Regions from separate parts of the Massilia sp. BHUDP2 genome, predicted to be linked through region 3. Evidence: predicted binding sites of a transcription regulator. Region 3 holds the regulator's gene; each other region holds the start of a gene.
What was found. The regulator FNR, encoded in region 3, switches genes on or off when oxygen is low (the NO sensors DNR and NnrR bind a similar motif). The targets are predictions, from matches to a motif close to TTGATNNNNATCAA.
Positions count from the first base shown of each region.

Region 1: a site for FNR is predicted at 3,470-3,483, ahead of ACK6C6_RS09225 (universal stress protein). Genes of this name have one in related genera too.
Region 2: a site for FNR is predicted at 6,380-6,393, ahead of ACK6C6_RS13960 (universal stress protein). Genes of this name have one in related genera too.

Region 1 is NZ_JBJUVW010000001.1:2,014,611-2,025,140, reverse strand. It holds gene ACK6C6_RS09235 (bifunctional acetate--CoA ligase family protein/GNAT family N-acetyltransferase) at 1-2,384, shown strand, start outside; gene ACK6C6_RS09230 (universal stress protein) at 2,381-2,902, opposite strand; gene ACK6C6_RS09225 (universal stress protein) at 2,915-3,352, opposite strand; gene ACK6C6_RS09220 (hypothetical protein) at 3,589-3,735, shown strand; partial or broken gene ACK6C6_RS09215 (hypothetical protein) at 3,748-3,867, shown strand; gene ACK6C6_RS09210 (SDR family oxidoreductase) at 3,874-4,683, opposite strand; gene ACK6C6_RS09205 (SPFH domain-containing protein) at 4,680-5,615, opposite strand; gene ACK6C6_RS09200 (NfeD family protein) at 5,655-6,077, opposite strand; gene ACK6C6_RS09195 (hypothetical protein) at 6,421-6,726, shown strand; gene ppsA (phosphoenolpyruvate synthase) at 6,820-9,252, opposite strand; gene ACK6C6_RS09185 (pyruvate, water dikinase regulatory protein) at 9,538-10,398, shown strand.
Region 2 is NZ_JBJUVW010000002.1:743,598-754,127, reverse strand. It holds gene ACK6C6_RS13980 (family 1 glycosylhydrolase) at 1-1,105, opposite strand, end outside; gene ACK6C6_RS13975 (enolase C-terminal domain-like protein) at 1,237-2,616, opposite strand; gene ACK6C6_RS13970 (glycosyl hydrolase 115 family protein) at 2,613-5,384, opposite strand; gene ACK6C6_RS13965 (GntR family transcriptional regulator) at 5,649-6,356, shown strand; gene ACK6C6_RS13960 (universal stress protein) at 6,494-6,931, shown strand; gene ACK6C6_RS13955 (Tat pathway signal sequence domain protein) at 7,034-9,778, opposite strand; gene ACK6C6_RS13950 (glycoside hydrolase family 2 protein) at 10,051-10,530, shown strand, end outside.
Region 3 is NZ_JBJUVW010000001.1:1,704,856-1,715,385, reverse strand. It holds gene ACK6C6_RS07695 (cytochrome ubiquinol oxidase subunit I) at 1-1,469, opposite strand, end outside; gene ACK6C6_RS07690 (hypothetical protein) at 1,869-2,333, shown strand; gene ACK6C6_RS07685 (hypothetical protein) at 2,353-4,002, shown strand; gene fnr (fumarate/nitrate reduction transcriptional regulator Fnr) at 4,084-4,845, shown strand; gene ACK6C6_RS07675 (AraC family transcriptional regulator) at 4,856-5,611, shown strand; gene ACK6C6_RS07670 (DMT family transporter) at 5,672-6,598, shown strand; gene ACK6C6_RS07665 (metallophosphoesterase) at 6,630-7,463, opposite strand; gene ACK6C6_RS07660 (VOC family protein) at 7,509-7,937, opposite strand; gene ACK6C6_RS07655 (PH domain-containing protein) at 8,030-8,602, opposite strand; gene ACK6C6_RS07650 (serine hydrolase domain-containing protein) at 8,602-9,951, opposite strand; gene ACK6C6_RS07645 (DUF885 domain-containing protein) at 9,977-10,530, opposite strand, start outside.

The sequences.
Region 1 (10,530 bases), 310 kb from region 3:
TGCTGCGCATCCTCGGGCCGAACTGCGTCGGCCTGCTGGTGCCGGGCATCGGCCTGAACGCCAGCTTCGCGCCCGCCGCGGCGCTCCCCGGGCGGCTGGCCTTCGTGGCGCAGTCCGGCGCCCTGGTCACCGCCGTGCTCGACTGGGCGGCGGTCCGCCGCATCGGCTTTTCCTGTTTCGTCTCGCTGGGAGACGGCAGCGACATCGATTTCGGCGACCTGCTCGACTGGCTGGCCGGCGATGCGGGCACCGATGCCATCCTGCTGTACGCCGAGAGCGTGCGCCAGGCCCGCAAGTTCATGAGCGCGGCGCGCGGAGCGGCGCGCGCCAAGCCCACCCTGATCGTCAAGTCGGGCCGCGGCGCCGACGCGGCGCGCGCCGCCTTCAGTCATACCGGCGCGCTGGCCGGATCCGACCTGGTATACGACGCAGCCATCCGCCGCGCCGGCATGCTGAGGGTCTACACGACGGCCGAGCTGTTCGACGCGGTCGCGACCCTGGCCCGCACCCGGCCTCCACGTGGCGAACGGCTGGCCATCCTCACCAACGGCGGCGGGCCGGGCGTGATGGCGACCGACGCCCTGCTGGACGAGGGCGGCGTGCCGGCCCGGCTCGCACCAGATACCGTGGCACGCCTGGACGAAGGCCTGCCCCCGCTGTGGTCGCACGGCAACCCGGTCGACATCGTCGGCGATGCCCCTGCCGAACGATATCGCCACGCGCTGTCCGCGCTGCTGGATGCGCCAGAGGTCGACGGGGTGCTGCTGATCCATGCGCCGACCGCCATCGTGTCTAGCAGCGAGATCGCCGCCGCCGTGCTGCCGCTCATCAACGGCAGCCGCCGTCCGGTGCTGTGCTGCTGGCTGGGCGGGCCGAGCGTGGCCGGTGCGCGCCACCTGTGCATCGAGGCGGGCGTGCCTGTGTTCGACACGCCGGAGGAAGCGGTCAAGGGCTTCCAGCAACTGGTCGACTACCGGCGCAACAGCGAAGTCCTGGTGCAGGCGCCGGGCCCGGGGGGGCTGACGGTACCGGACCGCGATGCGGCAAGGTCCCAGGTCGAGGCCCTGCTGGCCGGTGGAGCAAGGGAGATCGGCGAGACCGACACCAAACGCCTGCTGGCTGCGTACGGCATTCTCGTGGTGCCCACGGAGAGCGTCGCGGACCGGGACGCTGCGCTGGCGGCGGCGCGCCGCATCGGCTTTCCCGTCGCGCTCAAGATCCAGTCCCCGGACCTGGCGCATAAGACCGAGGTCGGCGGCGTCGTCCTGGACCTGGACGACGAAGACGCCTTGTCCGCGGCGCTCGATGCGATGCTCCTGCGTGTAGCCGGCCTGCGCCCGCAGGCGCGGCTGGCCGGCTTTACGGTGCAGGCCATGGCGCGCAGGCCGCAGGCCTTGGAACTGATCGTCGGCATCACCACCGATCCGGTATTCGGTCCGGTGGTGTTGTTCGGCCATGGCGGCATCGCGGTCGAGGTCACGGCCGACCAGGCGGTCGGGCTGCCGCCGCTGAACCGGGTACTGGCCGCCGACCTCGTCAAGCGCACCCGGGTGGCGCGGCTGCTGGCCGGCTACCGCAACCTGCCCCCGGCCGACCTGGACGCCCTGTGCGACGTGCTGGTGCGCGTCGGACAGATGGCGGCCGACCTGCCCGAGCTCGTCGAGCTCGACATCAATCCACTGCTGGCGGACGCCGGCGGCGTGGTGGCGCTCGACGCCCGCATGCGGCTGGAACCGGTGCCGCCGGGCCGCGACGGCCATGCACGGCTGGCGATCCTGCCCTACCCGGAACACCTCGAACGCCAGGTCACCAGCAGCATCGGGCCGCTGACGATCCGCCCGATCCGGCCCGAGGACGCGGCTGCGCATGTGGACTTCTTCAAGGCCTTGAGCCCCGAGGACGTGCACATGCGCATGTTCGGCATGATGCGCGAACTCTCGCCGCAACAGCTGGCGCGCTTCACGCAGATCGACTACGCACGCGAAATGGCCTTGATCGCCACCCGCGCCGGGCCGGCCGGCAGCGAGACGCTGGGCGTGGCGCGCGTCGTATTCGACCCGGACGACCTGCGCGGCGAATTCGCCGTGACAGTGCGATCGGACCTGCAAGGATGCGGGCTGGGGCTGATCCTGTTGTCCAGCCTGCTCGATTACTGCGACGCGCGCGGCGTGCCGCTCCTCGAAGGCCTCGCGCTCCCGGAAAACACGCGGATGCACAGGCTTGCCGCCGGCCTCGGCTTCGCGCTGGAGGGCGCCGCCGACGGCATGGTGCGCATGCGGCGGCCTCGTGAGCACGGGCATCCTTCGCCCTCCCCGCGGGAACACCCGCTATCGGAGAACGTGGGCGCGGACTCCCGCTGCCCCACGCTGCACCGGCGCCCCTAGTCGGGATCCCTGGCTGGCCAGGCCCTCGCCAGCGCCTGCGCATACGCCGGGGCCCGGACGTCGCCAGCCACCGGGCGCAGCACCATCACCGGGACCGGCGCATAGGCGAGCACCGCCTGCGTGACGCTGCCGGCCAGCAAGCGGCTGATCCCGCGCCGCCCGTGCGATCCCATCGCGATCAGGTCGCAACCGTGCTGGCGCGCCGCGTCGGCGATCGCCTCGGCCACGTCGAGCGCATTGGTCGTCACTTTCGTGCAAGGCACGCCGGCCGCTTGTGCGCGCGCGGCGATGGCATCGACATAGTGGGTGGCATGCTCCAGCAGCACGTCGGCCCGCGCGCCCGGATCGTAGGTCATCGAACCTTCGAGCGCCTGCAGGACCGGCTCGGGAAGGGCGACGCACAGCGCGACGATCTCGCTGCCGCACGCACGCGCAAGATCGATGGCGGTGTCGGCGGCCGCCTCGGCGACCGCCGAGCCGTCGGTCGGCACCAGGATGCGTTTGTACATGAATGCCATTCTCCCGCGCGCCTAGCGGTGCACCAGCACCGGAATCAGGCTGTGGACCAGCACTTTCTGTGTTTCGCTGCCCAGCAGCAGTCCCTTGATGCCCTTGTGCCCATGCGATGCCATCACGATCAGGTCGCAGAGCCGTTCGCGCGCCGTGGCGATAATGGCTTCGTACGGCTCGTCGGAGACGACTTGCACGCAGCTGCAGGGCACACCCGCATCGCGCGCCAGCGCCGCCACCTCGTCCAGGAGGCGCTGCCCGTGCGCCCTGCTGGATGCGAGATACTGGTCGCGGGTTTGCTCCATCATCTCGGCATTGGCGGTGAAGGTATGGAATTCGGGCGTGGCGGTCATGCCGACCACCTCGGCGCCCAGACTCTTGGCGAAGTCGACGCCGGCCCGGATAGCACGCTGGGATGCCTCCGAACCGTCGGTCGGGAGCAGGATACGCTGGTACATGGCAACCTCCATCACTAAGCCCTACAGGTCTGTACCGGTCAGGACATTCGGCACCAATCAGGCGCTTGCCGTTTGAGAGAATCGGTGCCAGTCTGCTCTCCCGGGCTCGCAGTTTCTTTGACGCAGATCAAGAACTTCCGGGTTCAGTACTGCGGCGCTATCGATCCTTCCTACGCGCAGATCGTCCGGCACTGGTACTGCGGAACGCGCTCGCCATATCGGACAATGGCGCGATCGTGGCGCAGGCGCTGTCGAGCTTTTCCGCCGCCTTCAAGGAAGCCAAGCTGGGTGACATCCACAAGGCGACGTGGACATGGGGCGATGGAAGCAAGGATGCCGCTGTCGTAAGCGAGCGCAATGGCGCGGGGAATGCGAGCGGCTAGCATGCCTATAGCGCGCCAGGGAGATACCTCGTCAGCTTGACCGTCACCGACAGTCGTGGCGCAAGCACGACGGTACATCGACAGCTCACCATCCGACGCGCCGGGCCGCATGTGGCCGGCGAAGACGACTAAGATGCTTCAACGGGGCCGGACGTCCTCCTTGAGGGCGGCCAGCGCCATCTTTTCCACCAGGCCGGGCGCGATCAGCTTGAGGAAGCGCCCGAGCCTGCCCTTGGCCGTCATGACAACTTCGCGCCGGCGCGCCTCCATCCCGTCGATGATGAGGCGCGCGCATTCTTCCACGCTCATCGCGCCCTCCTCATTCAATGCGCTCGCGCCCATCGGCTCGCCTTGCGCATTGAAGCCGCGGTAGCGGATCCTGGTCGCCACCACGCCCGGATAGGCGGTGGTCACGGACACGCCATGGCCCTTGACTTCGGCGCGCAGCGCTTCAAAGAAGCCGGTCATGGCGAACTTGGTGGCGCTGTAGGCGGTGCGCCCCGGCACGCCGACCAGGCCGGCCAGCGAGGACACCGCAACGATGCGGCCCCTCGAGGCCTTCAGCGCCGGCAGCGCGGCCTGGGTGCACCAGACCGCGCCCCACAGGTTCACGCGCATCAGCTCCTCGTACCAGGACAGGTCCTCGACTTCCTCGAACAGCGCATGGGCCGAGCGGCCGGCGTTGTTGACCAGGACGTCGATGCGCCCGAAGTGCTCGACGGCGCTGACCACCAGCCGCCGGCACTGGATCTGCACGCCGACGTCGGTCAGCACCACCAGCGTCTGCGCGCCCAGCGCGGCGCATTCTCCCGCCACCGTGTCGAGCTGGGCCGCGTTTCGCGCCGCCAGCACCAAGGCCACGCTCGCGCCTTCTTTTGCCGCCAGCTGGCGCGCGATCTCGGCGCCGATGCCATCCGAGGCGCCGGTGATGACCACCACGCGCGTCATCGGAGGATGTCCGGTTGCTGCGACTTCACGATCTGCAGCGCGCTGGCGATCACGCTGCTCATGTCGCCCATGTTAGCCGGGACGATCAGCGAATTGTTGGTCTTCGCGAGCTTGCCGAAGGCGTCGACGTAGTGCTCGGCCACGCGCAGGTTGACCGCGTCCATGCCGCCCGGTTCGCGGATCGCGGCGCCCACCTGGCGCAGCGCGGCGGCGCTCGCTTCGGCGAGGGCGACGATGGCGCTGGCTTCGCCCTGGGCGCGGTTGATCGCGGCCTGGCGCTCGCCCTCGGAACGGGCAATCGCCGCTTCGCGCTCGCCGCTGGCGATGTTGATCTGTTCCTGGCGGCGGCCTTCGGAGGCGGCGATCAGGGCGCGCTTCTCGCGCTCGGCGGTGATCTGGCGCTGCATCGCGTGCAGGATCTCGGCCGGCGGGGTCAGGTCCTTGATCTCGTAGCGCAGCACCTTGACGCCCCAGTTGGCCGCCGACTCGTCGATCGCGTTGACGATGGTGGTGTTGATGTGATCGCGCTCTTCAAAAGTCTTGTCGAGCTCCATCTTGCCGATCACGGAGCGCAGCGTGGTCTGGGCCAGCTGGGTGATGGCCTGGATGTAGTTCGAGGAGCCGTAGGAGGCGCGCATGGCGTCGGTCACCTGGAAGTACAGGATGCCGTCGACCTGCAGCTGGGTGTTGTCCTTGGTGATGCAGACCTGCGGCGGCACGTCCAGCGGAATCTCCTTGAGGCTGTGCTTGTAGGCGATGCGGTCGATGAAGGGCACCACGATGTTCAGGCCGGGCGCCAGCACGGCGTGGAACTTGCCGAGGCGTTCGACCACCACCGCGTGCTGCTGCGGCACCACGTTGATGGTCTTGAAGATGAATACCAGCGCAATGATGAAGAACACCAGCGCCACAGTGCCGAACGTGAATTCCATGAGCATCCCTTATAGATGAGTATAAATTATTAGTTGGTCTTATGAATTAGCGAGGATCAGGCGACTGCCACGCACTTCGACGATGCGGTAATCCCCTGCTTCAGGCTGCGCGCCGGGGCCGAGTTCGACGTCCCACAGCGCGCCACGGTACATTACGCGGGCGCGGCCATCCACCCAATGCGCTACGGCGACGCGCTGCCCGATGTCGAGGTTGACGTTGCGGTCGCGTGTCGCTTCAAGCTTGGCCGGCTTGCCGAAGCGGCTGCGGTGCAGGAGCGCGGTTGCGGCCAGGCCGACCAATGCGGCCGCCAGGGTCTGCATCGGGCCGCTGGCGCCCGCCAGGGCGGCCAGCGCGCCGGCGCTCAGGCCGATCGCGATCATCAAGAGATAAAAGGTGCCGGTGAACAGTTCGGCGATCACGAGGATGCCGGCCACTACCAGCCAGCTCATCCAGTCCGTCATTGGCGTGTCTCCTTGAAGTGGTGGATCAGAAAAGTAAAAAACCCCCGCGGCCTGCGACAGGCGGCGAGGGCTCAACGATGTCGATGCGCTTGATTATTGTGTGCTTTCTAGCAAAGAGTTATCAATGCCAGTGTAGCAGGTCTGTCCTGGAAAGGAAGCTTCCCGCCCGAGCTTTATCGCCTGCGCATAAGACTGCCTTCGACCTCACGAACGAGCGCATCCAGCGCCCCTTATGCGATGCTTAAACCGGCGCCGCGACCCACGGCGTCCGTCAACTCCGCATCCGGTCCGGCGTTAAGACGGTGAGCGACTTGCTCACCCCTGAACAGAACCGGAGATAGCCATGAAATCGACATTCAAGTTCGCAAGCGCCATGCTGCTGATGGCGTCCAGCGCCGCGTTCGCGGCTCCCCAGACCACCGCGCATCCGGCCGCCCAGCCCACCGCCGCCGCCCATGCGACGGCCCCGGCCCCGGCGACAGCCAAGGCCGACATGAAGGCCGAAAAGCAGCGGATCGCGGCCGATGAAAAAGCCGCGCTGGCATCGTGCAAGACCATGAAGGGCGCGGAAAAATCGGCATGCAAGAAGGACGCGATCGCCAAGGCCTCGGCTGCCCGCGCCCACCTGAAGGCCGGCAAGCACGCCTGAGCGGGCGTGTGGCCAGCCCGTGCGAAGGCAGCGGAATGAAAAAACCCCACTGCCTGCGCGGCGAGCGGGGTTGTGGCTACTGCCCTGGCCTGCTTACTTCGCGGCCAGCTTCTGCCAGGTCTCGATCACCGAGTCCGGATTGAGCGACATCGACTCGATGCCCTCGCCCACCAGCCACTCGGCGAAGTCCGGGTTATCCGACGGCCCCTGGCCGCAGATGCCGATGTACTTGCCCTGGGCGCGGCAGGCCTTGATGGCGAGGCTCAGCATGGCTTTCACGGCCGGGTCGCGCTCGTCGAAGTCCTTGGCCAGCAGCTCCATGCCGGAGTCGCGGTCCAGGCCCAGGGTGAGCTGGGTCAGGTCGTTCGAGCCGATCGAGAAGCCGTCGAAATACTGCAGGAACTGTTCGGCCAGGATGGCGTTGGACGGCACTTCGCACATCATGATGACGCGCAGGCCGTTCTCGCCGCGCTTCAGGCCATACTTGGCCAGCAGCTCGATGACCTTCTCGGCCTGGCCCAGGGTGCGCACGAACGGGATCATGATCTCGACGTTGGTCAGGCCCATGTCTTCGCGCACGCGCTTCATGGCCATGCATTCCATCTCGAAGGACTCGGCGAAGTCCTCGGCCAGATAGCGCGCGGCGCCGCGGAAGCCCAGCATCGGGTTCTCTTCGTCCGGCTCGTAGCGCGAACCGCCGATCAGCTTCTTGTACTCGTTCGATTTGAAGTCGGACAGGCGCACGATCACCGGCTTGGGCCAGAAGGCCGCGGCGATGGTCGCAACACCCTCCGCCAGCTTGTCGACATAGAAGGCGCGCGGCGAGGCGTGGCCGCGCGCCACCGATTCGACCGCCTTTTTCAGGTCGACGTCGATGTTCGGGTACTCGAGGATGGCCTTCGGGTGCACGCCGATGTTGTTGTTGATGATGAACTCGAGGCGCGCGAGGCCGACGCCGCCGTTCGGCACCGACTGGAAGTCGAAGGCCAGCTGCGGGTTGCCGACGTTGAGCATGATCTTGGTCGGGATCGGCGGCAGCTCGCCGCGCGAGACTTCGGTAATCTCGGTTTCCAGCAGGCCGTCGTAGATCTTGCCCTCGTCGCCTTCGGCGCACGAGACGGTGACAAAGGTGCCGTCCTTCAGCGCCTCGGTGGCGTCGCCGCAGCCGACCACGGCCGGCACGCCCAGCTCGCGCGCGATGATCGCCGCGTGGCAGGTACGCCCGCCGCGGTTGGTGACGATGGCCGAGGCGCGCTTCATGACCGGTTCCCAGTTCGGGTCGGTCATGTCGGCCACCAGGACGTCGCCCGGCTGCACGCGTTCCATCTCGCTCGGGTCGTGGATCACGCGCACCGGACCGGCGCCGATCTTCTGGCCGATCGCACGGCCGCTCGTCAAGACGGTGCCGGTGCCCTTCAGGCTGAAGCGCTGCTGGGCGTCGGTGGCCTTCTGCTGCGACTTCACGGTCTCGGGACGCGCCTGCAGGATGTACAGCTTGCCGTCACGGCCATCCTTGCCCCACTCGATGTCCATCGGACGGCCGTAGTGGTTCTCGATGATGACGGCGTACTTGGCCAGCTCGACCACTTCGGCATCGGTCAGCGAATAGCGGTTGCGCATCTCGATCGGCACGTCGACGGTGCGCACCGAGCGGCCGGCCTTGGCTTCGCTGGTGAACTCCATCTTGATGAGCTTCGAGCCGATGTTGCGGCGGATGACCGGCAGCTTGCCCTGGGCCAGCATCGGCTTGTGGACATAGAACTCATCCGGATTCACGGCGCCCTGCACCACCGTCTCGCCCAGGCCGTAGCTCGAGGTGACGAAGACCACGTCCTTGAAGCCGGATTCGGTATCGATGGTGAACATCACGCCTGCCGCGCCCGTGTCCGAACGGACCATGCGCTGCACGCCGGCCGACAGCGCGACTTCGGCGTGGGTGAAGCCCTTGTGGACGCGGTAGGAGATCGCGCGGTCGTTGTAGAGGGAGGCGAAGACATGCTTCATGGCTTCGAGCACGTTGTCGATGCCGACCACGTTCAGGAAGGTCTCCTGCTGGCCCGCGAAGGACGCGTCCGGCAAGTCTTCGGCGGTGGCCGAGGAACGCACGGCGAAGGAGACTTCGGTATCGGAATCGGCGACCAGGCGCTCGTAGAAGGCGCGGATTTCCTGCTCCAGGCGCGGCTGGAACGGGGTATCGACGATCCACTGGCGGATCTCGGCGCCGGCGCTGGCCAGGGCACGGACGTCGTCGATGTCCAGGCCTTCCAGGCGCGTGGCGATGCGTTGCGCCAGTGACGGGCCACCGTCGCTGTGCTCGAGGAAGTCGCGGAAGGCGTCGGCCGTGGTGGCGAAGCCGCCCGGCACGCGCACGCCGGCGCTGGCCAGCTGCGAGATCATCTCGCCCAGCGAGGCGTTCTTGCCGCCGACCGACTCGACGTCGGTCATGCGCAGGTTCTCGAACGATGCTACATAGACCCGTGATGCTTGCTCAGGCTCCTTCAATGCTGCTACAGACAGGTTAGTCATGGTGATGCACCCTTACTTGAGATAGAAACCTTGTGGCTGCCTAAAGCGCCTAACAAAACCTCCATGGCTGCGTTTCACCGTCTCGCCGTACAGGCGTACTGTCTTCGACGGTGCGCCTTGCCCTGAAGGTTTTGTTAGACGCTTTGGTGCATCGTGCGGGACGACGGGGTGTTCTTGTTATTCTGGCCGTCGTGCAGCACAATGCAGAACCGTTGCCGAGCATTTTACCGCGTGAGCGGCAAACCTCGCTGCAACTTTGTCAGAATGACTTAGTATTTCGACACCATGATCGTAGAAACCACCGCTTCGCCCACCCCGGGTTCCGCCCCTTCCTCGCGCACCGTCTTCTTCGTCTCGGACGGGACCGGCATCACGGCGGAGACCTTCGGCCACGCAGTGCTGAGCCAGTTCGAGATGCGTTTCCGCCAGATTCGCCTGCCCTTCATCGACTCGGTCGAGAAGGCCCACGAGGCCGCGCGCCGCATCAACGACAGCTTCGCGCGCGACGGCCAGCGGCCGATCGTGTTCTCGACCCTGGTGAAGCATGACCTGTCGAGCATCATCCGGGCCGCGCGCGGCATGCACATGGACCTGTTCCAGACCTTCGTGTCGCCGCTCGAGCAGGAACTGGGCGTCAAGTCGACGCACACGATCGGACGCATCCACAATGCAGTGGACACCGAGGAGTACAAGAACAGGATCGAAGCGATCAACTTTTCGCTGGCCCATGACGACGGTCAGTCGCACAAGAACCTGGCCGAGGCGGATGTGATCCTGGTCGGGGTGTCGCGCTCGGGCAAGACGCCGACCAGCCTCTACCTGGCGATGCAATATGGCCTGAAGGCAGCGAACTACCCGCTGATCCCCGACGACTTCGAGCGCGGCAAGTTGCCCTCTTCGCTGCCGCCGTTCAAGGCCAAGCTGTTCGGGCTGACCATCACCCCGGAACGCCTCTCGCAGATCCGCAACGAACGCCGCGCCGGCAGCAAGTATGCGTCGATCGAGAATTGCCGCTATGAAGTGAACGAGGCGGAAGCGATGATGCGCCGCGAGGGTATCCGCTGGCTGTCCTCGACCACCAAATCGATCGAGGAAATCGCTACGACCATTCTGCAAGAGATCAAGCCGGACCGGCGCGAGTATTAAAGGTCTGGGAAAACGGTGGAGCCAAGCCAAGGTGACGTCCGCTTCTGGCCGTTCTCGATCATTTAATGGAAGCCAGTCCTTCCGTCCAATACGGGACTCAATTGTCAGTCAACGCGGTCGGCGGCGTTTGAC
Region 2 (10,530 bases), on a different contig from region 3:
CGCACAGGCCGTACTGGTTGACCGTGCCTGCATCCAGGGTGAGCGCGCTGTCCCAGTCGACCTGGTCGATCAGGCTGTACCAGGTAAAGCCCAGGATCGGTACGCCGTCCGATTTCAGGCGCACCAGGTTCGACCACTGCTTGTCGAGCCAGGCGCGCGCATCCTTTTCGCCGGTGCCGGCGTCGCGGTTGTTGGTCTCGGTGTGCATCACCGGAATGCGGTAGCGGTGGTAGTACTGCTGGGTGATCACGTAGTAGCCGAACAGTTCGCAGGAGGTGGTGCTGCCGTCCGGCTTGATGACGTGCTCGTTGGTGGCGTAGTAGTCGTTGCCCATGATGCAGACCGGCTTGACGCTGCGGTTCAGGAAAAAGTGGTAGTCCTTGCGCGTCATGCCGTGGTCGAACAGGTACTCGTACATCCTGCCGCTGACGTCGTGGCCATAGGTCAGGTCGAGGGCCAGGAAGCGCAGCTCGTTCATGTGGCGCGCGATCTCGGTGGCCTCGGGGCCCGAAGGGTGGTAATACTCGGACGATTCGCTCTGGATGAACTTGGCGTCCGGCCGCACCATCATGATCGCTTCGGTGGCCAGGATGTTGGCCCGCGCCAGGTTGCGCATGGCGGTAACAAAAGCCCGGTCGGAGCGCAGGCGCTCGTTCCACAGGCCTTCGTGGGCCGAGAACTTGGCGGTGATGTAGATCTCGTTGATCGGCGTGTACAGGTCGACCCAGGGATAGCGCTTCGCAAAAGCGGCCGCGTACTCGGTGAAGTAGGGCACGAACTCGGGGTTCTGGAAGTTGCCCAGCCAGTCGGGCACGCCGAAGTGGCACAGGTCGACGATCGGCTTGATGCCGCGCTCGCGGATCTCGGCGAAGACCTCGTCGGTGAAATCCCAGTCGTAGCGTCCCGGCCCCTGGTGCACCCGGTAGTAGGGCGGGCCGTAGCGCAGCGCGTCGATCCCGAGCGCGCTGACCAGGGACAGGTCTTCCTTCCAGTGCCGGTAATGGCCGGTCTTTTCCATTTCGTCGACGCGCAGCCCGGCGCCGTCGCGTCCGGCAACGACCGGGTAGCTGCCTTCGATCCCGGTCGCAAACATGAAGCCTTGCATGGCACGCTCCTTATTCCTGCACTGGCGAATCCATCATCCCGCCAAATCAGGGCGTCATGCAAGCCCAAAGCCGTAACAATTGGTGTCCGTGGGCTTCCGCGCAACAGTCCCAGATGTGAACCGCGATCCGCTCAGCGCGCGTAGCTCGGCCGTTTCGGATCGTAGGTCCAGCCGGGGAACAGGTAGCGCATCGCCAGCGCATCGTCGCGCGCGCCCTGCGCGACCTGCTGGTACAGGGCGTGCGCCGCCTCGATGCGTTCGAGGTCCGGTTCGATGCCCAGGCCGGGACGATCCGGCACCGCGACCGCGCCGTCGACGATCTGCAGGGGCTCGCGGGTCAGGCGCTCCTCGCCTTCCTGCCAGATCCAGTGGGTGTCGATCGCCGTGATGCGGCCCGGCGCGGCCGCCGCCGCATGGGTGAACATGGCCAGCGACACGTCGAAGTGGTTGTTCGAGTGCGAGCCCCAGGTCAGGCCCCAGTCGTGGCACAGCTGGGCCAGGCGCACCGAGCCGCCCATGGTCCAGAAGTGCAGATCGGCCAGCGGAATGTCGACCGCGCCCAGCAAGTGCGAATGTCCCATCTGGCGCCAGTCGGTGGCGACCATGTTGGTGGCGGTGCGCACGCCTGTCGCGCGTTTGAACTCGGCCATGATCTCGCGCCCCGAATAGCCCTGCTCGGGGCCGCAGGGGTCTTCGGCATAGGCCAGCAGATGGCCGTATTCCTTGCAGACCGCGATCGCATTAAACAGCGGCCAGGCGCCGTTCGGATCGACCGTGCAGCGGGCCTCCGGCCGGCGCCGCTTGATGGAGGCGATCGCCTCCAGCTCGTCCTGCGCCGACATGACGCCGCCCTTGAGCTTGAAGTCCTGGAAGCCGTAGCGCTCGGCCGCCGCGTCGGCCAGGTCGGCAATCGCTTCGGTGCTCAATGCCTCGCGCCCGCGCATCGCGTACCAGTCGTCGCCGCCGCGCTGGGCGGCGTAGCCGAGGTCGGTGCGCCGGCTGTCGCCGATATAGAACAGGTAGGCCAGCATCGGCACGCGCTCGCGCTGCTGGCCGGCGCCCAGCAGTTCGCAGACCGGCACGCCGAGGTGCTGGCCCAGCAGGTCGAGCAGCGCCGCCTCGACCGCGGTGATGACGTTGTCGAGCCGCAGGTTGATCTCGTGCGGCTGGCGCAGCACGGCGGCTTCCGCGGCCGAGCTGACCTGGTGCTGCATTGTCCCCGCGTGCGCGCCATGGCTGGCGCGGATCGCGTTCAGGGTGCGCTGGTAGCGGGCGACCTCCGTGCCCTCCACCAGCGGCACGGCGTTCTGCAGCGCCTTCAGGATGCCGTCGCCGCCGGGCACTTCGCCGATGCCCAGGCGCCCGTCGCTCGACTCCAGCAGCACCAGGTTGCGGATGAAGTAGGGGCCATGGGCGCCGCACAGGTTGAGCAGCATGCTGTCGCGGCCCGCCACCGGGATGACGCGCATGGCGGTGATGGTGGGGCTCGAAGAGATAGGTGCAAGGTTCATGGGTCGGATGGCGGCATGCCGTAGTAGTGGGGGGCGCCGTCCAGGACGACGTCGATGCGGTCGAGTACGACGCCGGGATCGAGTGCGTACACGCGCAGCCTGTGCACGCCCGGCTTGAGCCTGGCCAGCGTGGTGCTGCGCACCGCCATGTTGGACAGGACGTTCTGCTTCCATTCGTCGCTGCGCCCCACGGTGGTGTAGTCGAAGGTCTCGAGCGGCCCGTCGTCGAGCTGGACGGCGATGCGCAGGCGGTGTTCGGACGTCAAGGCGTGCACGGGCACGGCGACGAAGCGGAGAGTAGCGCCGCCTTCGCTGCGGGTCTGGAAGCGGTATTCGAGCGGCTTGGCCTTGGTGAGCGACGCGACGCTGCGCTGCGGCAGGTCGAGGCGGGCGCGCATGGCTTTGCCCGAGGTGCCGAGGCCGGGCTGCGCTTCCCAGTCGCCACCGGCTGCCGCGCTCCCGGCGGGCAGGGTCACGATACGCTCGCGTTCGCCGGGCAAGGCCTGGTCGCCCGCGCTGTGCGCCTGCACGTTCAGCGTGATTTGCTTGCCGCCGCATTCGAGCGCCAGCAGCGGCCTGGCCGAGCCGTCGTAGTCCAGCGTGATGCGCTGCTCGTAGCCATTCGATGCGTCCAGCCTGCCGCCCCGGACCTGCGCGCGCAGGCCCTGGGCGCCGGGGGCGACCGACCACGCCGCCGCTTCGCCGCCATAGCTGACCAGGGTCACGGTACGGCTGGCGGCCCGGCCGGCCGGCAGCACCAGGGTGCTCGCCTCGACCGAATGCGGCGCGGGATAGATCAGGCCGCAGCCGCGCCGCGCGGACGCCGTCCAGGACGGATAAAGCGGTTCCGCAAACACGGGAAGCCGGCGCGGCGCGATGTCCATCATGTGGGCCCACTTGCCGCCGCCGAGCGCGTTGTAGGCGGCGGCATCGCGCAGCAGCGCCGCATGCGCCTCCTGCGCCTGGCGGGTGTAGAAGGCGGAGGAGGGGCGTTGCTGCAGCGCGTACTCGGCGGCGAGGTCGAGCTTCAGGATGCGCTCGTTGAGCCTGGCGCTGGAGCGTACCGGGTAGAGAACCAGCTGGAAATAAGCGTCGCGCAGCTCGGCCGGCAGGCGCTGTTCAATGGCCTCGGCGCGCGCCACCAGCGCGGCGTAAGCCGCCAGGCGCCGCTCGGCCTCTTCGCCGCCGCTGCGCATATACTCCGTGCCGCGCACGGGGCGCGTCGGTTCGGTCTGGCTCCAGCCCATGAATTCGGGGCGGCGCTCCCAGACCAGGCGGTAGTACTCCTGCTGGATGGCGGCGATCTCTGCGCCGTGTTCGGCGCCGAAGGCCTGCGCGGCCCAGGCGCTCAGATGACGCGCCGGGTCCTGGCGCAGCACGCTCGCATCGAAAGCGGCGTCGAGGAAGTACTGGGTCAGGTATTCGTTCGGCTTGATGTCGCCCACGTTCACTACCCACATGCGGCGCGCGCCCGTGCTCCAGGCCCGATCGAGCTGGTCGCGGATCAGGGCCGGGTGGGTCGTGCCCAGCCACAGGTAGTCGTGCGGGCGGCCCCAGTAGGAGATGTGGTAGTAGATGCCGTTGCCGCCTGGACGGGCGCGTTCCTTCGCCGTGCCCAGCTGGTGCAGGTAGCCGTAGTTATCGTCCGGCCACACCAGGCTGACGTCGCCGGGCACCTTCAAACCGGCGTTGTAGTAGTCCAGCACCTCCTTGTACATCGTGAACACGGTGGGGATGCTTGACGCCGGCTTGCCCAGGCTGCGGGCGAGCATGTCGCGCTGCAGCTTAACCACCTGCTGCACGGTGTCGCGCGCATGTTCCGGGCTGGTGGCGCCTTCCATGGCCGAGTCGTGCACGCCGCGCAGGCCGAGCGTGTAGACGTTCTCGAAACCCTTGACCTCGTCGACGCGTTCCTGCCAGTAGCCGAGCAGGCGATCGCGGTTGCTGAAGAAGTTGAAGGGGCCGTCGGATTTCTTCCATTCGCCGACGTTGTTGCGCATCATCGGCTCGGCATGCGAGCTGCCGACCAGGATCGCGTAGTCGTCCGCCACCTGGGCATTGCCCGGCACGGTGTAGAAGGCGCGGGTGGAATCGTGCATGGCCGGCCAGACCAGGTTGGCCTTGAGGCGCCACATCAGTTCGAACACGCGCGCGTAGGTACGCGGGCCGATGTCCCTGGCCGGATCGAAGGTCTTCGCGGCCCAGGGCTGCAGGCCCCAGTCCTCGTCGTTGATGAAGATGCCGCGCCAGGCCACGGAAGGCGCGGGCGACAGGCGGCGCTCCCCATCCAGGGAGAGGCCGGCGCGGCGGCGCGGCGTGACGTCGGCCCACCATTCCCAGGGCGAGATGCCCAGTTCGCGCGAGGCGTCCACCACGCCGTAGACGGCGCCGCGGCGGTCGGCCCCCGCGACCAGCAGCACGCTGCGGCCGCCAACCGTGCCGGCGGCGCGGATGTAGCGCTCCTGATGGCCGGCGAGCGGCGCCAGGTCGACGCCCATCGCCCGCGCGACCTGCGTTACCAGGGGCGAGCCGATGGCGCCGATCACGATGCAGCGCTCGCGGCAGTCGTCCAGGCTGTCGGTGCGGGTCGCGGAAAACCCGGTCAGTTGCTGCAGGTCGCGGCCGAGCAGCTCGCCGGCAAGGCGATAGGTAGCCTGCGCGTCGGTGACGATGACCGGCAGGCGCCCATCGGCGTCCATGGAGAAAGGCGCGGAATGGGCGAAGCCGTGTGCGAGCAGAAGGCTCAGAGCGAGAAGGCGTGGTGTCATGTTGGGCACATTGCGCTAATGTATTAGTGCATTATATCGAGTTTGCATGGGAGAATATGCATCGATCAGAAACGCTCACGTCGCTGAGTGGGACGCGATGGGCTTCCCGGGCCTGCCTCCACCGAAGACCCCAGGCCGCCCTCGTTCGACTGGCACTAATGTGCTAGCATCTTGTCAATTCGGCAGGAGCCAGACTGGTACTTCGCCGCCACGCGCCGCGTGGAGCTTCGAATAACAATCATGCAGCCTTTGATGGCTTCAACAATGGAAACAATCGCATTCAGCGGCCCGTTCACCCTCGACCGATCGCGCCAGGCCGCGGTCCAGGTGTACGAATACCTGCGCGAGGAAATCGTCAACCTCACGCTCAAGCCCGGAACCCTCCTGTCGCGCAACGAATTGTCGGCGCATTTCGAGCTGTCCGTCACTCCCATCCGGGATGCCCTGATGCGCCTCGAGGAAGAAGGATTGGTCGACATCTACCCGCAGCACGCGACGCGCGTGCGCGGCATCAGCATCGCCTCGGCGCGGCAGGCCCATTTCCTGCGGCTGTCGATCGAGCTCGAGGTGGTGCGCACGCTGGCCCGGAAGAACGACGCGGCGCTCGGCCAGTCTCTGCAAAGCCTGGTGCTGCAGCAGCGCGCGGCGCTCAAGGCGAACGACCTGGAATCCTTCTACCGGGTCGACCATGCCTTCCACCGCCAGCTCTACGTCGCGGCCGACGTCGAGGAATTGTGGCGCCTGATGCGCCATCGCAGCGGCAACATGGACCGCCTGCGCCGCCTGCACCTGCCGCTCAACGGCAAGGCCGACCAGATCCTGAAGGACCATGGCGCCATCGCCGACGCGGTCGCACAGGGCGATGCCGCCGCGGCCGAGGCGGCGGTGCGGCGCCACCTGTCGGGCACGCTTTCGGAGCTGGATGCGCTGCGCGAGCGATACCCGAACTACTGGATGCCGGGAGCGGACTGAGCGGCGCTACGGGCGGGCCGCGCTTGATCTGCATCAGAAAACACGGGCAACGGCCCAGAACCTGCCGACGGCAGCATGCTCCAAAGCGTATCGGCGGCGCGCGCGAAGCGTGCGTCGCTTCTGTTCTGGAGCCGGACATGTACAAGCGCATATTGTTACCTACCGATGGCTCGGATGCATCCCGACGCGCCATCGACGCCGGCGTTGAATTCGCCAGGGAGAGCGGGGCGGAGCTCGTCGCCATGACGGCCACGACCCCGTTCCGGGCCATCACCGCCGATGCCGAGATGCTGGAACTGACCGCCGAGCAGTACGAAGCCAGCAGCCGCCAGCACGCCCAGCGCCGCCTGGACGAGATCGTCAATCTGGCGCGCGACGCCGGCGTGCCCTGCACGGCGGTGCAGGTCATGTCCGATGATCCCGACGAGGCCATCATCGCCACCGCGCGCGAGCGCATGTGCGACCTGATCATCATGGCCTCGCACGGACGGCGCGGCCTCAAGGGCTTGCTGTTGGGCAGCGTGACGCACAAGGTGCTGGTGCACAGCGCGATTCCCGTGCTGGTGCACCGCTAGGCAGGGGGGAGGAGGCAGCATCAATACCGCAAGCTGCGGTATTGATGAGCGCTGCGCATGAATCGCCCCCTTGATTGTTGAGCCGGAGAACTGAATTCCCGTTCAGGTCAGCAGTCCGGCCGCGCGCGCCGCCTCGTCCAGCGTGTCGCCGCCAAGCGCCATGTGCTGGATCGCGGCCAAGCCCCACTGCGCCGAGCCGTTGGTGCTGATGCCGCTCATCTCGTCGACCGGACGCAGCACTGCCGGGCCGTCGATGCGGCGCACCGTGTGGCGCGGGCTGCCGCGCTTGAGCCAGTCCGAGGCGAAGAACTCGCGCCAGGCCCGCAGCGCCAGCGCCCGGTCGCGCAACTGGTAGGCGGCGTAGGCGGTCATGCGCGAATTGGTGTCGCTCATGCCGCGCCCGCCCGGAACCTGTCCCAGCAGCGCCACTACCTCTTCTTTCGGCGCATTGTAGGTGCGGCAGTACTGCAGCCAGGTCTTGCGGTACTCCGGCACGTCGACCAGGGTCAGGAGCTCGGAATTCATCTCGACCACGCCGAACACGCCGTTCAGGTTCGAGAACGAGGGCTTGTCGCCGGGGCCGTGGAAGCGCCCGGTAGTGTGGTCGTAGGGCGCGCCGGCGGCGAACCAGCCATACTTGAGGGCCGCGATGCTCTTCATGCCGTTGACGATCTTGTCGCGCCAGCGTACGTCGCCGCTGCGTTCCCACTCGGCCAGCCAGGCCGAGATCAAGGAGCCCCAGACGGTGCCGAAAGAGGCGCCGATGAAGGCGTCCGGGCGCGCGCCCGCCACCTTCAGCTTGCGCGAGATGTCGACCTTGTGCAGGTCCTTGTCCGAATCGAGCAGCTCGCGCATCAGGTCGCCGACGCGCTCGTCCGCCGTCAGGAAGTAATAGATGCGCCGGTAGGCCGCGTTCGAGACGCGCGGCTGCTTCGACGAATCGGCCCAGTGCTGCACCGCGTGGCGGGTGCCGAAGCCTTTGAAGGGACCGAGGTGGTAGACGTCGACCTCGCCGGTATGGCGGGTCATCGCTTCGGCATAGCGGAACAGGTCGGCGCGCCCGGTGCGCAGGTAGCTGTACCACAGCCACAGGTCGGTCGAGAGTTCCGAATTGTCCCAGGCGTAGCCGCCGATGTCGTAGCGCCACATGTGGCGGTCGGGGTCGTAGCTGTGCATCACGTCGCCGTAGGACCAGAAGCCGTACCAGCGGTGCTGCTCGGTCTCAACCAGGTACTGGTCCAGCTGCAGGTCCAGGCGCTCCTCGATCAGCTTGCGCGCCGGCGTTCCGGCATCGACCGGGTCCCAGTCGCCGAACACGCCGCATTGATGGATGCGCTGCGGCGTCAGCACCAGGCGCGCCGGACGCGCCACCTGCTCGGCCATGTCGGACAAGGCCTGGTGCGAGGGCGTTCCGCCCAGCACCCACAGCTGCAGCTCGGAGCTGCGGGCCACGCCCGTAGCCGAGTCCCAGCCCGCCTCGTAGTCTTCGTAGGTGATGTTCAGGCCGGCGATCTGCTTCTCGTGCGTGTCCATGCCGTCTTCGCCGCGGTAGGAGCGCACGTCCATGCTTGGGGCCGAGGGCGCCCACATCCAGGCCGTCACCTCCGCCATCGGGCTGGCCGCATTGCGCACGTCCAGCTGCACCGGGGCGCGCTGCCAGAAATCCTTCAGGCCCAGGGCCACGCCGCCCGCGGCCCCGCCGGCGTACAGCAGGCCCTTGCTGCGGGTGCCGGCGTTCGAGTCGATCCACGCACGGCCCGCGCGCAGGCGCTTCTGCAGGGTGAAGCCGTCCGGCGAGAGCTGCGCCAGCGTGAAGTCGCCCCATTCGGGGATCCACTGCAGGCCGTCCTGCACCGGCTTGGCCATGCCGGCGAGCGGCGGCAGGGCCTTGCCCGCCACCTGGGCCGCGCGGTAGGCGTCGCCCGGGTCGCGGCGCAGGCCGGTCACCGGCCGCACCGCCTCGCCCCAGACGCCCACGCCTTCGCCCGAGAAGCGCACGTGGCGGTCGTAGCTCTGGTCGCTCATGGGCACCTGGGCGCTCACGCCCAGGCCGGCGATGAAGTCCTGCTCCGGATTGCCGTCGTAGATGAAGGAGTGCACGATGCGCACGCTGTCCGAGCCGGTATAGAAGTACAGGCGCACCGAGAAGGGCAGCCAGTCGCGGCTGCCGTCGCTGTGCATGCCGTCGAACTTGACCACCGCACGCACCGGGCCGCTTTGTTCCACCGTGACGGCAAGCAGCTTGCTGGTGAAGGGCTGGCGCGCGACGCTGCCGCTTCTCTCCAGCTGGGCGCCGTCCTGGCGCAGGGCCACCAGCTTCATGTTTTGCATCGTCACGCGGCCGGCGCGGGTCGCGCTGCGCACCAGCACCTCGCCGCCGCGCGGCAGCACCCATGCCAGCTCGCCCGCGGTGACCAGGATGTCGTCCGCGTTCTCCTTCACCGAGACCGTGCCGCGCGCCTCGGCGCCGCGGCCCAAGCTGTAGCCTTCGGACGCGACCTTGCCCGCGACCCCGCCCGCGACCGCGTGCGCGGTCCACTTCAGCGAGCCGTCCGGCCAGTAAGCCAGCGGCCAGGACTGCATGGCGGGGCCGCTCGCGCCCAGCGTGAAGTCGAGTCGTTTGTTGGCGGGCAGGCGCAGCGTGCCGCGCGGCCAGGGCACGCCCAGGGTGCAGCCCTCGAAGCGGGCCGGGGCCTGGCCGTCCAGCCAGCGCAGCGCGGTCTCGGACACGGGGACCGGCTTGGCGCCGGTGTTGGCCGTTACCGCGCCGGCCAGGCCAGGGAAGGAAGCAAGGAAGGGAAGGGCGCTGGCCGAGCGAAGGAAATGTCTGCGCGATGAAGTGGGCACTGTCGGTCTCCGTGCCGGCACTGCCGCTGGGCGGCGCGCCGGTCTGTATTGAAGTGGAAGGGGCGTGGTCGCTGCTGATATATTAGTTGACGAAGCGAATAGTAGATCGACTCTAGCCCGTGGTCGACATGCCGTGCTGAATCACTCAAGTGCTTGACTGAACGCGGTCAGGCCATCCGATCACAAGATTGAGTGCATCGACGGCAGTACGCCCTGTAGACTTATGTGGCATACTAATATATCAGCGCCCGTCAACCGACTACCCTGAACCCATGAAAAAACTTTTCGCAGCATTCTGGATCCTCATCGGCACGCTCGCCTGCCTGCCGGCCCTGGCGGACGACCTGCGGCCCGCCTTCCTGCTCACCGGCGCACTGCACCGCGACGGCCAGGACCTGTCGGGCCAGTGGACCTATTCGAAGGATCTGTATCGCACCGGCCTCACCGACATCAACGGCTGGGTGGCCAAGTCGCGCATGCAGCGCTACCGCGACCTCGACGTCGCCGCCATCGAGGCCAAGGGCGGGGTGGACTTCTTCGAGTTCGACCTCGACCGCGGCCCGATCGTCAACGTGCCGGGCGCCTGGAACTCCGCCGCCCCCGAACTGCGCTACTACGATGGCCTGATCTGGTTCCAGCGCAAGTTCAATGCGCAGGCCTTGAGCGGCAAGCGCGCCTTCCTGCGTTTCGAGGCGGTCAACTACCGCGCCTACGTCTACCTGAACGGCAAGGAGGTGGGGCGCCACGAAGGC
Region 3 (10,530 bases):
GGTTCCTCCTTGTCGCGGCCGAGGCCGTCCGGGCTGGCCTCGCCCTCGTCGTCGTCGTTCTGCACGTCGGCGGCCGACAGCGGCCGGCTGGGCGTGCGTTCCTCGCCCGGGCCGCCTCGGGCCGGCGTATGCAGCTCGAAGCGCTGCGGCCCTTTGCGCATCATGCGCAGCAGGTAGACGGTGCCGGTGCCGAACACGAAGATATAGGCCACCACGAACAGGGCCAGGGTCAGGCCGAGCTCGGCGGCGCCATGCTTTGATACCGCATCGGCCGTGCGCAGCACCCCATACACGACCCAGGGCTGGCGGCCCACCTCGGTGGTGGTCCAGCCGGCCAGGATGGCGACCAGGCCCGCCGGACCCATCCAGAGGGCGAAGCGCAGGAAGGGGCGCTTGTGCCACAAGCGCGCCTCCCCTCCCCGCTTGCGCCGCAGCCACAGGCTCCAGGCGCCGAGCGCGATCATGAGCAGGCCCAGGCCTACCATCAGGCGAAAGCTCCAGAACACGATCAGCGAGTTCGGCCGCTCGTCGCGCGGAAAGTCCTTGAGCCCCGGGAACTGGCCGTTCCAGGAATGGGTGAGGATCAGGCTGCCCAGGTGCGGAATGCCGACCGCGTACTTGGTGCGTTCCTCTTCCATGTCGGGCACGCCGAACAGCAGCAGCGGGACCGCCTTGTCGCCTTCGTTCTGCCAGTGCCCTTCCATGGCCGCCAGCTTGGCCGGCTGGTGCTTCAGGGTGTTCAGGCCGTGGAAGTCGCCCACCACCGCCTGGATCGGCGCCACCAGCAGGATCATCCACATCGCCATCGACAGCATCTTGCGCACCGCCGGGTTGTCGCGGCCCTTGAGCAGTTGCCAGGCTCCGGTGGCGCCGACGATCAGGGCCGTGGTGAGATAGGCGGCGATCACCATGTGCAGCAGCCGGTACGGGAAGGACGGGTTGAAGACGATCGCCAGCCAGTCGGCCGGGACCATGCGGCCGCCCTCGATGGCATAGCCCTGCGGGGTCTGCATCCAGCTGTTGGCGGCCAGGATCCAGGTGGCCGAGATCAGGGTGCCGACCGCGACCGCGCAGGTGGCCCCGAAATGCAGGCCCGGGCCGACGCGGGTCCAGCCGAACAGCATCACGCCCAGGAAGCCGGCTTCGAGGAAGAAGGCGGTGAGCACCTCGTAGGACAGGATCGGCCCCATGATGCTGCCGGCGAACTCGGACAGGTAGCTCCAGTTGGTGCCGATCTGGTAGGCCATCACGATGCCCGACACCACCCCCATGCCGAAGCAGACGGCGAAGATCTTGAGCCAGTAGTGGTAAAGGTCGACGTAGACCTGGCGCTTCGTGCGCAGCCAGCACAGCTCGAGCACGGCCAGGTAGCTGGCCATGCCAATCGTTATCGCCGGGAACAGGATGTGGAAGGACATCGTGAACGCGAATTGCACGCGCGCCAGATCCAAAGCGGACAAACCGAACATGCGGGCCCCTTTTGCTCGTCGTACTCCGTTGTGGTGTCCAGAATCTAGCATGCGGGAAGGGTGCGCACGCTTGGCGATGTCGATTTGATACGCCAAAGCTTCGCTTCGGCCGCATGCGAGTCGCTTTTCATGCATGCGCAAGACCGGGCCTGCTTTCGGCGTCGAAACCTTTCCCTCCCACAGAAAACTTGGGGTCACTGATCCATATTAATGACCCGTCAGATCGATCCTGCCGACTCAATCCACTCGTCTATATTGGCTGACGATTCGAGCCCGGCGGCAGCCGGAATCCTGTGTATCCAGCATGCATGCGGACTCGCGATCCGGCGGCCCGGCCTCCGCCCTCGCCACGCGGTGGAGCGGGCCATCCATCGATCGTCGATGTGAAAGGAGATGGTCATGACTCAACATCAGAACCACGCGGCGGCAACGCGGATCGCGGCGCGCGCCGGGGAAGCGGAGGTGCTGGTCACTTCCTCGGCCATGCCGGCCAGCTTCCGCGAACTGCGCCAGGAGGCCGATGCGGCCGCGGTCCGGCAACTGTTCGGGACCGCACCGGCCCGGGCCGGCCAGCCCGAGCCCGAACTGAGCGGCACCGGTTTCACCTATCGTCACGACTGGGGCGCGCGGCGCGGCCGGTGGGTGCTGCGCCTGAACTGGGATGTCATCCAGCCCCCCTCCCGGGTCCTGGTGGCGATCGGCGAAGGCGTGCCGGGCGGCCCGTCCGCCGGCAAGTTCATCGGCGCGGCCCGCTACACCCTGCACAACGTCGCCTCACGCTGGAACGGCGTCGACATCTGGGTCGACATCGCGTGGAGCAGCGACATCTCGCTCTACGCCGATTACCTGATCATCAACCCTTGAAGCGCACCAGGAGATTCCCATGGCACCAAATGATCGTCTCGACCAGGACGCAGCACTGCTCCTCGACCCCGGAACGCAGGAGCGCGCGGATTCATCAAGCACCAAAGGCCCCTGGGCCGTCGCCGAAGCGAGCGTCGGCACGGAAGGCGTGCAGCCCGCGCTGCAAGGGAACGGCTTTACCTACCGCCACGACTGGGGCATGCGCCGCGGCGAATGGCTGCTGCGGCTCAACTGGGACCTGATCCAGCCCGGCTCGCAGGTCTTCGTGGCCATCGGCGAAGGCGTGCCCGGCGGACCGCCCGCCGGCAAGTTCATCGGCGCGGCCCGCTACACCGTGCACAACGTCGCCCCGCGCGGGGGCGGCGTCGACATCTGGGTCAACATCGAGTGGAGCGCCGACATTTGGCTCTACGTCGACTACCTGGTCGTCAACCCGCCCTCGGCGCCCCCTGGCCTGCGCACGGTCTCGGTCACGGTGCACCGCCACAGCAGCGTAGCCCTGAGCGAAGCCGAGGCCGACCGGATCCTGGCCGACATGGGCACGATCCTCCAGAACGACGACAGCGGGCCGGACGTCACGACCCCGGTCCGTTTCGTGCGCAACGGCGCAGTCCGGCTGCTGCCGGCGAACATCCCCGGCACCATCCAGACCTCAAGCGACCTGAATGCCCTCCTGACCGCCGGCAGCGGGGTCAAGATCGTGCAGGCCATCCGCTGGTGCGGCGGCCCCGGCGACGGCATCATCGGCTGCGCCCCGGTCGGCAGCGCCTCGGTCAACGTGGCCGCGGTGCGCTTCACCGCCAACCAGGAAGGCCTGATCTGGGTGCACGAGTACGGCCACAACTGCGGCCTGCCCCACCGCACCGACGACCCGCGCGCGGTCATGTACCCGTCCGTCGGCGCCGACCACAACGTGGTCAACGCGGCCGAGTCCTCGGCGTACCTAGCAGGCCCGCTCAGCATCAGCGGCAAGGTGATGGCCGCCGGCGGCTGCTCCTGCGGTGCGGGCGGCCTGGCGCTGCCTGCCGACGTGCGCGACTTCGTCTCCCAGCACTGGATCGAGGGCGTGCCATGGGAGCTGGCCTCGCAGTACGGCGAGAAGGACGCCCGCCTGCTGCTGGACTGGCTGGTGAACGAGCCGGAGAAGCACGAGGAGTTCCTGACCCAGATCGTGGCCACCCTCGGCTACATCGGCAGCGAGATCGCGGTCCAGCCGATGATCGACTTCGTCGAAAGTGCGCGCGCCGGCCGTGCCGTGTTCAATGCCAGGAACACGGCCCTGCTGCGCCTCGGCGACCTGGCCAACCGCTCCGGCAGCCGGGCGGCGCTCGATTTCCTGGCGCGGGTCGCCGGCGACATGGACCTGGCGCGCACGCTGGCGGCGCCCCAGGCCAGCGCCGAGCTGCAGGCGGCCAAGGCGCTGCAGGACGTGGTGGCGCCGAGCCTCGACACCCTGGCGGCCGAGCTGGCGGTGTCGGCCACCTTCGGCCTGGCGCTGGCGGGCACGGTGCAATCGCAGCAGGCCGTGGAAGCGCTCAAGGGGAACGCCGACGCCTTCGCGACCGTGAACCAGGCGGCGCAGGAAGCCGCCGAGATCGCCGCGACCGTGCGCGCCAAGGGCCGGCAGGAGTATTACAGGATGAAGGCGGAACACCGGCATCACCTGTAATCGGGCTTGTATTTTGGAAATGAAACCCGCGGACGCGGCCTTTGTCTATAATGGCCGCGTCAGCATTTTCGTTTCCCTGCCATGAACCAACCCATCTCGCTCCCGGGCGAAGCGAAGGTCATCCAGGCCCTCAAGGCCAGCTGCAGCGCGTGCAGCATGCACCAGCTGTGCCTGCCGATGGGCCTCGAGGATGCCGACATCAATCGCCTCGACCAGATCATCGGCCGCCGCCGCCGGCTCGCGCGCGACGAGCGCCTCTACGCCATGGGCGAGCCCTTCCGCAACCTGTACGCGGTGCGCTTCGGCCATTTCAAGACCTATCAGGTCAACGCCGCCGGCGAAGCCCAGATCACCGGTTTCCAGATGGCCGGCGAACTGCTGGGCATGGACGCCATCAGCGGCACCCACCACTGCGACGCCGTGGCCCTCGAGGACAGCGAGGTGTGCGAGATCCCGTTCTCGCGCCTGGAAGAGCTGTTCGGCCACGTGCCGGCCCTGCTGCGCCACTTCCACCGCATCATGAGCCAGGAGATCACGCGCGAACAGAACGTCATGCTGCTGCTCGGCAATATGCGGGCGGAGCAGCGTTTCGCCGTCTTCCTGGTCAACCTGTCGGCACGCTACGCGGCGCGCGGCTATTCGCCGCACAGCTTCCAGCTGCGCATGTCGCGCGAAGACATCGGCAACTACCTCGGGCTCACCATCGAAAGCATCAGCCGCCTGCTGTCGCGCTTCAAGAAACAGGGCTGGCTGCAGGTCGACAAGCGCGAAGTCACCCTGCTCGACCCGGCCAAGCTCAAGGCGCTGGCGGCTGGCACCGACGTCTGCAGCCCGATGGGCTAGCGACACCGCCATGGCTGCTCCGCTGCTCGACCTGCATCTGCGCAGCTATGGCGCCGCGCGCAGCTCGGACCGCCACGAGTTCGGCCAGCTGGTGCTCCCCGTGAGCGGCGAAGTCGCCCTGGAAATCGAAGGCCGCCAGGCCCGGCTCGATCCGCTGCGCGTGGCGGTGGTGGCGCCGGGCGCCTGGCACTCGCAGTGCAGCCCGGTGGCCAACCGGTCGCTGATCGTCGACCTGGGACCGGATACTTTCGCGCAAGGACCCTGGCAGCGCCTGCTCGAGCAACCCTTCGGCGCCATCGGTCCGGCAGCGCGCAAGCTGGTCGAATTCATGGGCATCATGGCCGCCACCGCTCCGCCCGCGCCTTCCGTGCTGGCCGGCTGGACCCCGCTGCTGCTCGACACCCTGGTGCTGGGAGCGCCCGCACCAAGCTCGCGCCTGGCCGCCCTGCTCGCCCGCATCGAGGCCGAACCCGGCCTGCCGTGGACCACCGAGGCCATGGCGCGCGCCTCCAGCCTGAGCGTCAGCCGCCTGCATGCGCTGTTTCGCGAAGAGCGCGACAGCACGCCCCACGACTGGCTGCTGGACTGCCGCCTGCGCCATGCCTGCGAATGGCTGCGTGCGACGGCGCGCCCGGTGGCCGAGATCGCGCTGGCAGCGGGCTTTTCCGAGCAGAGCGCGCTGACCCGTGCCATGCGCAGGGCGATGGACACCACGCCCGCGGCCTACCGGCGCGCGTATCGCGAGAATCTGTCAAACCAGCAGTAGCCAGGGTCAAGAGCGCCGCGGGCATCCGGCCGACAATCTCCCTTCCCAAGGAGATCGTCCATGCTTTCGCAGATTCACACCACATCCCACACCACGCAACTCGGCATCGGCGCCGGCATCACCGCGGGCGCCTTCTGGGGCCTGGTGTTCCTGGCCCCGGAACTGGTGCCGGGCTTCTCGGCCCTGCAGCTGTCGGCGGGCCGCTACCTCGCCTACGGCATCGTCGCCGCCATCCTGGTCGCCCGCGCCTGGCCGCGGCTCAGGCAGCGACTGACCCGGGCCGACTGGCGCGGCCTGGCCTGGCTCAGCCTGGCGGGCAACATCGTGTACTACCTGTTCCTGGCCCAGGCCGTCCAATTGGGTGGCGTGGCCATGACCTCGATCGTGATCGGGCTGCTGCCGATCACCGTGACCCTGGCGGGCTCGCGCGAGCACGGCGCGGTGTCCTTGCGGCGCCTGGCCCCCTCCCTGCTGCTGGGCGGGGCCGGCCTGGCCTGCATCAGCTGGGATTCCTTGTCTTCCCTGGAGGGCGGCTCGGGCATCGGCCTCCTGTCGGCGATCGGCGCGCTGCTGTCATGGACCTTCTATGCGGTCGTCAACCGGCGCTGGCTGGCGCGCCTCGAGGGCATTTCGGCCAACGAATGGAGCCTGCTGGTGGGGGTGATGACGGGCGCCCAGGCCCTGCTGCTGGCGCTGCCGGCCTTCCCGCCCGGCGGCGCCGCGCACACGGGCAGCGAATGGCTGCAGTTCCTCGGGGTGGTGACGGCGGTCGGGATCTTCTGTTCCGTGATCGGCAACGCCTTGTGGAACTACGCCAGCCGCGCCCTGCCGATGGCGCTGATGGGCCAGATGATCGTGTTCGAGACCGTGTTTGCCTCGCTCTACGGCTTCCTGTGGGAGGCGCGCTGGCCCAGCGGCCTGGAGGCGGCGGCGCTGGTGCTCCTGATGGCTGGCGTGGTGTCCTGCGCCGCCGCCCACCGCAATTGAGCGGTTCCAGGGAGCGCCAGGCGCTCCTTTCTTACACCTGGATCACCAGATCGGGCCGGAAGGCTTCCTGCTCGCCCTTGCTGAGATAGCCGAGCGGGTTGGCCACCACGCGGCAGGACCAGGGCCGGCCGGCGTCGACGCCGCTGACCACGTAGTCGTTGGCGCAGTGCAGGTGGCCGTGGATCCAGATGTCGGCCTGCGGGAACAGGCCGTCGAGCGCATTGCAGAAGCCCGCGGTCCCGGGCGTGAGGCCGTAGCGCGGGTCGGCGCTTTGCAGGCTGGGCGCGAAATGGGTCACCACCACCGTGCTTCCCTCGAAGGGCGCCGCCAGCGCCCCGCGCAGCCAGTCCTGGCAGTCCAGCGCCATCTCGCGGATGCCCTCGGCCAGCACCTTCTCGCCGTTTTTCAGGGTGGTGTTCTTCGACAGGTACCAGTTGGCGGCGCGGAAGGCCTTTTCGCGTTTCTGCAGCTGCTTGCTCAGCTCCTGCTCGCGCAACGCCAGCGCGTCGAAGTCGCTCCACAGGGTAGTGCCGATGAAGCGGATACTCCCGATGACGAGCGTTTCGCGGTCCAGCCATTCGATGCCGAGGCGCGCGCAGCTGGCGCGCAGGCGCGCGTAGGCTTCGTCGTAGTCGAGGCCATCGAATTCGTGGTTGCCGGGGATGTACAGGACGCGCGCGCCATTGGCGCCGGGGCGCAGCGGCGAGAAGCGTTCGAGCCCGAAATCCTCGTCGGTCAGGCGCGACCCGGCCTGGTAGGAGCCGATGTCGCCCGCCAGCACGACGACGTCGGTGTCGGCGTGGATCTGCGGATTGAAACCGGCGTAGCGTTCGAGGTGCAGGTCGGAGAAAATCTGGATGCGCATGGTCGGCGCAGTATAGCGGTTTCCACCGCAGGCTGCGCCGCCGCGTCAGAAGCTCACGCGCACGTGGGGCGCGCTTCGCTTCGCCTCGCCGTGGTAGACGGCTTCGATGTTGTTGCCGTCCGGGTCCAGCACGAAGGCGCCGTAGTAGCCCGGGTGGTAGGCGCGCTCGCCGGGGCGGCCGTTGTCCCTGCCGCCGGCGGCCAGGGCCGCGAAATAGAAGGCATTGACCATCTTGCGGTCGCGTGCCTGGAAGGCCAGGTGGTGGCGGCCGGTGAGCACGCCTTGCGCGGCCGCGCTGTCGCGGCTGGAGATGAAGAGTTCGTCGGCCCAGAAATAATCGTCACCCGCGCCGCCCAGCGGAATGCCCAGCACGTCGAACACGGCGCCGTAGAACCTGCGCGATGCGGGCAGGTCCCTGACCACGAGCTGGATGTGGTCGATGAGTCGGCCGCGGTAGATTTCTTGTGTTTCCATGCTGCGCTCCTGTGAAAGAAGGTCGTGAAAGACAGCGTGTGGGCGAGCAGTGTAGGAGCAAAAGCGCGCGTGGGCAAGCTTGTCAGCAGCGGTTAGCGCAAGGGCGGCAGGTCGCCGCGTGCGGTGCGTTCCAGCATGCGCAAGGTGTCGCGCTCGATCTGCGCGGCCGGGACGTGGCGCAGCACCTGGTCCGCGAAGGCAGGCAAGCCCGCCATGGCGGCTGGAACACGAAGGACTTCGCCGGCCTGCAGCTCGATCTTGAACCAGTGCCCAAGATTGCCGAAGCGGACCGCGCGGACCTCGCTCCAGCGGAAGAAGAGGCGCCGACCCGTCGGACGTCCGAAATCCATGCCCTCGTCCGACACGACGTGACGGGCAAACCGATAGTCGGCCACCAGGTAAGCGGGCAACAGCATCATGCCAACAAGGCATGCGGTGGCTAGCGCGTTCACCCCCTCGATCGGCAGGACATGCGCCGCCACCAGGAGTGCGGCAAAGCTCAGCATGCCCGCCACGCCGACAATGAGCATGACCTTGGTGTGGCGCACGCAGTTGCTGGCAACGCCATGCGCCCGCTGCCGGCTGCGCGCGAGCCAACGCGTGAAGAGCGTCATCGACACTACCCAGAACAACAAGTATGCGAGCGCACGCGTCCAATCGGGCATTACGGTGCTCCTTCCTTCGGTGCGGCGATCGCGCCGCGGTACAGGGCGTCCGTGATGCGCTCCTGGAAGCGCGCCTCGGACGAGAAGCGTCCGGGGTGGCGGTCGGGGTCGTCGCCCACGCCGCTGCCCACGTAGATCATGCCGTTCTTCGTTGTCGGATCGAACACGAACAAGGCGTTCAGGCCCCAGGACCAGCCCAGGTGGCCGACGCCGGTGAAGCCGCCGCCTTCCACCAGGCGATCGCCGCTGGCCCGGCCGTCCCTGACAACGCTGACATCGAGGAAGTGCTGGTTGCCCAGGCCCCAGGCGTGGTACAGCCCACGGAAGTTGTCGCTGTCGCCGTTGCCGCTGCCCGGCCGCAGGGTCCACTGGCGCGACAACATGAGCGCCACCGTTTCCGGCTTCAGTATCTGCCGGCCCTGATGGTCCCCCCCGTTCATCAGCATCAGCATGAGCTGCGCCAACTCGCCGGCCGAGATGCGCAGGCTGCCCTGCGGGCCGAACAGGGTGCCGTTGGTGCCCACGACGTAGTGCTCCAGCCCCGGCGGCGCGACTGGCGGGTTGACGTGGAAATCGTCGGACTGCGCGATCCACGGGCCTTGCGGGTCCCAGCGTTCGTCGCCGTCCTTCTCGCGGCGCCGGTACAGCGTCGCCGCATCCTCGATCCTGGCTGGCGCGAAGTCGGCCAGGTAGAAGCCGGCCTTCAGACCCATCGGATCGAACACCAGGCGCCGCATCAGGCGGTCGAAGCGTTCGCCACCGGCACGCTCCATGATGGTGGCGATGATGCCGGAGTTGAAATTGACGTATTCGAAGTAGCGCCCCGGCGCATGGGTGCTGGACCACATGGCGCCCTTGCCGTGCAGGCGTCCGCCCGGCAGCAAGACCTCCTTTAGGTCAACCGAAGGGTCGAACTTGAAGCCGCCCTCGTCGCGCAGCGAGGAGGTGTGCGTGAGCAGCATGCGCAGGGTGATCGGCTGGTCCGGGAAGTGCGGGTTGCGCAGCCGGTAGCCGAGCCAGGCGCTGACGTCCTGGTCCAGCGCCAGCCTGCCCTGCTCGACCAGCTTCATGGCGCCCAGCGCGGTCACCAGCTTGGACACCGAGGCGATGCGGAACATCGTGTCGGCGTCCATCGGCTGCGCCGGCAGGGCAGCGCCGGCCAGGCGCTTGTAGCCGAACTGGCGGCTGTAGACGATCTCGCCGCCACGGACCGCCACCACCGCCAGGCCGGGGAGCGGGATGGCGGGGTCGTCGACGATGGCCGCTAGCTGCCGCGTCAGGGCCTCGGCCTGGGGTGCGGACAGGGGCGCGGCTGCGCTCGCACAGGACAGCGCCGACAGAGCAAGCATGGCCAGCGTCGACTTCACGGCCCGGTCACGCCTTCTTCTGCTTGGCGATCCAGCCATCCACCAGCTCGCCCAGCACGTCGAGCGGCACCGAGCCCGCGCCCAGCACCAGGTCGTGGAAGCCCGGGAGCGAGAACTTGTCGCCCAGTTCCTTCTTCGCCTTCTCGCGCAGCTCGATGATGCGCAGCATGCCGATCATGTAGGCATTCGCCTGGCCCGGCCAGACGACGTAGCGCTCGACTTCCTGGGCGCCGATGCCGTAGTCGATCGCCTGCTGGCGGGTCCAGCCCTTCGAATGCAGGCCGGTGTCGACCACCAGGCGGCGCGCGCGGAACAGTTCCGAACCGAGCGCCCCCAGCAGGCCGGGCACGTCGCCTTCGTACCAGCCCTGCTCCACCGCCAGGCGCTCGGTGTACAGCGCCCAGCCCTCGGCGTGGGCGCTGCCGCCGCTGAAGATGCGCTGGCTGCGGAATTTCGGGATGCCGGTCAGTTCCTGCTGGATCGCCAGCTGGAAGTGGTGGCCCGGCACCGCCTCGTGGTAGGCCAAGCTGCGCATGCGGATCATGTCGAAGCTGGGCCCGC